Regions from separate parts of the Oceanobacillus sp. NCCP-135 genome, predicted to be linked through region 1. Evidence: predicted binding sites of a transcription regulator. Region 1 holds the regulator's gene; the other holds the start of a gene.

Region 1 (3,436 bases):
GGTCTCTATTAAACCATTTTGAGCTTTTTGGATTGTGATTCATAAAATCAGTCCACAATGTATATGCCATCGGAGCAGCACCCATTGGCAGGCCAGGATGACCTGAATTTGCATTTTCAATTGCATCAATTGATAGTGTACGTATCGTGTTAATGGATAGTTGTTCAGTAATATTAGACATTTTTATTTCTCCTTTCATTTCTAGATAAATTGTGTATACTCATTTATTCTATACTGAAACATCATTTGTCACAAGGTATTAGAATACTTAATGTTTAACCATTTTTAATGCTTTTTATTTCTTTCCTGTAAATCTTTAACCTTTTGTGGGGTTACATCATTACCCTCGGGATCGATTACTGTCATTGATTTAAATTCATTTTTAAATGAGCTTCGTACATTTTTTAGATATTGTTCACGGAGCTCTTTTTGTTCTTCTTTTTCTTTTGGAGTCAACCCTTCATTTTTTGACTTTTTTGCCAGTGAATTTATTCGTTCCAGTTTTTCTTTAGATATCATATAATTCAACCTCCTGCATAGGGTGAAATTTTTTACAATAAGCGAGTGCCAAAGGATCAGGGTGTCCATTTAAAAAGGCATTATCACACTAAAAGAGCAAGAACTATAACAGTTCTTGCCTTTTTATCTTACCTTGCCTGTATATTATATTCAAGTATTTTGAAACTCCTTATATCGCCTGTGCACTGTTGCCTTTGAGACAGAATAACCAAGGCCATTTAATGTATTTGTAATTTCCTCAAAGGTTAGGTTATTTTGTCTTAAGCGAACGACTTCATCAATAGGAAAGTCAACTCTTTCTCTTCCAGGTGCTTTATGCTGATTAGATAGATTCTTCCTGGGCTCGTATCCTTCTGCAATTGCTTTTTTCATTCCTCTTCTAATTTTCGCATTATGAATTTTTCTTTGATATTCTTCAACAATACCTACAATTTGCAGCACCATTGAATCTGAGTCTGAAAGCTCCAATTCCCCGTTATGGAGCGCAGTATATATAGGTATATTTAATTTTTGCAACTGATGAAATAAAGCAATTTTTGTATTTCCACGGCCTAGTCTGGTTTCATCCTGAATTAATAAACATTCTGCTTTACTCTCTGAAAAGTAGTCAAGCATTCGAAAAATCCCCTCACGATCTATCTCAAATCCGCTCATCTGCTCCTCGATACATTCCACAACTTGAAAATTATATCTTTCCGCCATTTTTACTAATTCTTGCTTTTGTCTGGCTAAAGATGTTTCCTGTGCTTTTTTATCTGTACTGACACGACAATATATAATGGCTTTCAAAATAAGATCCCCTTCACCCAATTATCCGCTAATTATCATGGAAAAACATAAAAATCCTAAAGTTAATGCAAAGGCAACTAAATAAAATGCATCTGTTTTTGTCATTTTTTCAAACATATTATCTATCCTTCCTTTTTTAAGTTTAGAACTTTTGTTCGATATATTTAGTATGCCACGAACGTATGATCCTGTCAATAGATTTTCGAACGAATGTTTGCTTTTATTGGATTATGATGGTAAACTATCATTAATAAATCCTATGTGCGAGGTGTTTAATAGATGACTAAACTTTCTAAAAGGCAACAAATGATTCTTGATTTTATTAAAGATCAGGTAAAGGAGAAAGGGTATCCACCATCCGTCCGTGAAATAGCAGTGGCGGTCGGACTTGCTTCAAGCTCTACTGTGCATGGCCATCTTGCTAGAATTGAAAGTAAGGGCTATATCAGGAGAGACCCTACGAAACCTAGGGCAATTGAAATTCTTGACTTATCAGAGGATAGTAATATCCCTAAGGAAGAAGCAAGATATGCTCCTGTAATTGGAAAAGTTACAGCGGGGCTGCCAATAACAGCCGTGGAAAATATAGAGGAATTTATTCCAATACCAGTTTCAAGTGCCGGGCCGGATGATAATCTATTTGTTCTGGTCATTGATGGTGAGAGTATGATTGAAGCTGGAATTCTAAATGGAGATATGGTAATTGTGAAACAACAATACACTGCTGATAACAGCGATATTGTTGTAGCAATGACCGAAGAAAATGAAGCGACTGTAAAACGTTTCTTTAAAGAAAAGAACCATATTCGCTTGCAGCCTGAGAACGCCACAATGGAACCATTGATTTACCAGAATGTAACCATTTTGGGGAAAGTCATTGGGTTATATAGAAATATTCATTAAAAAAGCTGCCATTTGGCAGCTTTTTATTTATTTCCAGTTATAAAATTCACTCTCAGGGGTACCGCCAACATTTCGGAAATTTTGTACGCTAAGCACATTTTGACATAAATATAGCCAAATACCTGTACGTTAGGGAATTTGGCTTATACTTTAATTTAACTTTTATTCAATGATCTTAGAGAATTCCCTGGCAAGCTATTCGAATCAAATTTATATTCCCCAAGAAAATTAATATGTCCCCATCCTAAAGGTGAAATGTGTGGAAGTAAATTTTCTTTTAGAACATCCTTTTTCTTAAACTCTTTTGTCACTTCACCCAAATATACAGTGTTCCATAAGCTTATTGCATTGATTAATATATTTAATGCACTAGCTCTTTGGAGTTGATCTTGTATGCCTCGCTCTCTGAATTCACCACGTTTACCAAAGAATAAAGCCCTAGCCAATCCATTCATGGCTTCACCTTTATTTAGCCCACGATGTATCCTTCTTCTTAATGTTTCATTTGTAATATAATCAAGAATAAAAATTGTTTTTTCAATTCTCCCAATCTCTCGAAGGGCTGTGGCTACTTTGTTTTGCCTTGCATATGAACCTAACTTCCCCATGATTAATGATCCAGAAACTCTTCCTTCCCGAATTGAATGCGCCAGCCTTAATACATCATCAAAATTTTCTTTAATAACGTTTGTGTTAATCTTACCCTGAAGTATGCCTTTTATGTTTGGAAAATCTTTGGGGGAAGAAATGGTATATAATTTTGTGTCACTTATATCTCTTAGCCTAGGTGCAAAACGAAATCCTAACAAATGACTTAATCCGAAAACCTGATCCGTGTATCCGGCTGTATCAGTGTAATGCTCTTCTATTGTAAGGTCAGATTCATGATGTAATAATCCATCTATCACATGTACAGCATCTCTGGCATTCGTATTAATAACTTTTGCATAAAATGAAGAAAATTGATCACTTGTAAAACGGTAAATTGTTGTCCCTTTCCCAGTTCCATAATGCGGGTTTGAATCTGCATGTAATGATGATACACCAACAGGTACACGCATACCATCCGAAGAGGATGTTGATCCATCTCCCCAATATGAAGCCAAGGATAGACGGTGTTGGTAGTTTACCAGTGTAGCTTGGGCCCGTGTCATTGCATCTTCATGTAATCTCCATTGCATAACATTAGCCATCTGGCGATATGAAATATCAGGCGTTGCTTCTG
Region 2 (3,436 bases), on a different contig from region 1:
TGATTTTCCGGAACCTGATAAACCTGTTATCACAACAAGCTTATTCTTCGGAATGGTTACATCGATATTTTTTAAATTATGGGCTCTTGCACCTTGTATTTTTATTGCTTTACTTGGCATACTCATCTCACCTTTCCGCTTTTAATTCAAGTATAATATCCCGAAGTTCAGCTGCTTTTTCAAAATCAAGCGCTTTGGCAGCTTGCTTCATTTCATTTTCCATTTGTTCGATTACTTTGTCTTTTTCTTTTCCTTTTAACTTTGATAGACTCTTTGTTTTTTCTTTGTATTCCTCCTGATCTTCTGCTACAACGGTTGCCCGAATGACGTCTCGAACATCTTTCCTGATCGTTGTAGGTGTTATATTATGTTGCTCATTAAATGCCATTTGAATTTCACGGCGTCGTGTTGTTTCATCCATCGCTATTTGCATGGAGTTGGTAATTCGATCTGCATACATAATAACTTGTCCGTTTTCATTACGGGCCGCTCTCCCCATTGTTTGAATTAATGAACGCTCTGAACGCAGGAATCCTTCTTTATCGGCATCAAGTATGGTAACTAACGAGACTTCTGGAATATCTAGCCCTTCCCGTAATAGGTTTATCCCAATAAGTACATCATATTTACCTACCCTTAAATCACGGATCACTTCGATACGTTCCAATGTTTTGATCTCTGAATGTAAATAGGCAACTTTCATCCCAAGCTCTTTCAAATAATCTGTTAGATCCTCTGCCATTTTCTTCGTTAATGTCGTTACAAGCACACGTTCGTTCTTTTCTGTGCGTTTATTTATTTCCCCAATTAAATCATCAATCTGTCCTTCTATTGGTCGAACATCAATTTCCGGATCAAGCAAACCGGTTGGCCTGATAATTTGTTCCGTCATTTCCGGAGAATGCTCTAACTCATAAGGTCCAGGGGTAGCAGATACATATACAAGCTGTTTCGCTTTTTGCTCGAATTCCTCAAATCGCAATGGGCGATTATCCATTGCAGAAGGAAGTCTGAAGCCATGATCAACCAATACCTTCTTTCTTGCCTGATCCCCATTAAACATTCCCCTAATTTGTGGCAGGGTAGCATGCGACTCATCCACTACTATTAAAAATTCCTCTGGTAAATAATCGAATAAAGTATACGGCGTTGCTCCCGCTTCTCTTTGTGTCAAATGTCTGGAATAGTTTTCAATACCTGAACAAAAGCCCATTTCCTCCATCATTTCAATATCATAATTCGTTCGCTGCTCTAACCGCTGTGCTTCCAATAATTTATTTTCAGCACGTAATTCTTTTAATCGTTCATCTAGCTCTATTTCAATGTTACGAATTGCTTTTTTTAATTTTTCCTCCCGAGTTACATAGTGGGAAGCTGGGAAAATAGCTACATGCTCACGATCCCCGATAATTTCACCTGTTAATGCATCCACTTCCCGAATCCGATCTATCTCATCACCAAAAAATTCAAACCGAATACAGCGTTCTTCTCTGGATGCCGGGATAACCTCTACAGAATCACCCCTAACCCGAAAAGTACCACGCTGAAAATCAATATCGTTTCTCGCATACTGGATCGTAACCAGGTCTCGCAATAATTGATCACGATCTTTCTCCATTCCCATACGAAGGGAAAGCATCTGACTACTATATTCTTCTGGATTACCCAGTCCATAAATACAAGAAACACTCGCTACGATCAATACATCCTTACGCTCAAATAAGGAGGATGTAGCTGAATGACGTAATTTATCAATTTCATCATTAATGCTCGCATCTTTTTCAATAAATGTATCTGATGATGGCACATACGCTTCCGGCTGATAGTAATCATAGAAACTGACAAAATACTCCACTGCATTATTCGGAAAAAACTCCTTAAACTCACTATATAACTGTCCTGCTAATGTTTTATTATGAGCGATAACCAATGTAGGCCGATTAATCTCCTGTACGACATTGGACATCGTAAATGTTTTACCAGTTCCTGTTGCTCCAAGCAATGTTTGATGCTTCTGACCAGCTAAAATTTTTTCGGTAATTTCTTTTATAGCCTGTGGCTGATCACCAGCAGGTTGAAAGCGTGATACCAATTCAAACTTATTTTCCAAAAGACAGCCCTCCGTTCTTCCTACTTTCACTATTCTACCATATATAATATAATATTTTAACATTTACACGAACAAATATTCGACAATTTTGCTTACTTTTTTTAAATTTTTTGTATGATAAACATTATTTCTATATGTTGGAGGTTATAATCAATAAGAGGAAGGAGTTTTTGGGGAATTAAGATTGCGGTTACCACTACTCGTACTACCGAAATATTTGTTATTTTGCCACAAAAGATATAAAAGACAACATAGCCTTAGCTTTATTTCCAAATATATGTGCTGTTGCTGCCGTCCGGGATCGCTCCGGGTGGATGCTTTCCGCAGGCACGGTCTTAGCCTCCTCGAGAAAACCACTCTGCTTAGGTCTTCGGACACGTGCTGTTCCCGCAGGACAAGGAAAGCTTCGGTAGCGTCTACATCGCACGAAGAAAATTGAACTGTATTTTCGAGGAGTCACCCCCCTCCGCTCACCCGGACTGGTGAAGCTATTTAAGAATGCATTATCATTTCTTTCAGCTAATTAATTTTCTTATTGCTAAACACCATACCAGCGGAGGAAACACACGAAGACTCCTGTGGGAGGAAAGGCATAGGTGAGACCCCGCAGTACGTAGCACGAAGAGGCTCACCAGCTGCCCACGGAAAGCGTAGTGTGTTTCCATAGCGCTAAACTAGCACTCATCTTCTATAGACAAGTAAAAAATCAAGCTAAAGTTACGCCGGCTTTCCTATCCACTACCAAAAGAACCAAACGAAAAAAACACCAGCAACCAGCTAATGTTTTCTAATAATCTCATCCAATATTCCAGAGATAGATTTCTTCTCCAAATTATCATGAAATATGCTGACTTTTTCCTCATATGCTCTCTGCCTGGACAAATCCGTAAAAAAAGCCATTATCTGATCCTCCACGGAATCGGCTTGTACTTCAATCGGAATTACTACACCTATCTCCTTCAGTTGATTCAGATTAATTTTTTCCTGACCTGGAAGGGCTTTGCTGACAAATATCGGTTTGCGCTTGACCAGACATTCACTCACCGTTACTCCTCCTGGCTTCGTTAGCACAGCATCCATCTGATCATATAACAGATTCATTTTTTCTTTACTTTTCACATAGGAAATTGGAGTTACATTTGGTGTATTTTTCATTTTCAACTGATGAAATAAAAGCTTATTTTTCCCACATAAAACATAGTAATGAAGTTTACTATCGGATCGATGTACTGGAAGCAACTTATCTATTTCCCCTACACCAAGACTTCCACCAGTCACTAACACAGCAAGCTCCTTACTTTCCCTCTTCCCACTTGATCTAGAGTC

What was found. The regulator LexA, encoded in region 1, represses DNA repair genes until DNA is damaged. The targets are predictions, from matches to a motif close to CGAACATATGTTCG.
Region 2: the regulator LexA is predicted to act here: its motif matches at 2,179-2,192, upstream of uvrB (excinuclease ABC subunit UvrB).

Annotation. Positions count from the first base shown of each region.
Region 1 is NZ_BAAKSZ010000002.1:2,627-6,062, reverse strand. It holds gene tkt (transketolase) at 1-181, opposite strand, end outside; gene AC6HVZ_RS01690 (DUF896 domain-containing protein) at 286-519, opposite strand; gene AC6HVZ_RS01685 (YneB family resolvase-like protein) at 670-1,308, opposite strand; gene lexA (transcriptional repressor LexA) at 1,588-2,211, shown strand; gene AC6HVZ_RS01675 (Tn3 family transposase) at 2,367-3,436, opposite strand, start outside.
Region 2 is NZ_BAAKSZ010000006.1:25,744-29,179, forward strand. It holds gene uvrA (excinuclease ABC subunit UvrA) at 1-120, opposite strand, end outside; gene uvrB (excinuclease ABC subunit UvrB) at 128-2,110, opposite strand; gene AC6HVZ_RS05980 (MGDG synthase family glycosyltransferase) at 2,888-3,436, opposite strand, start outside.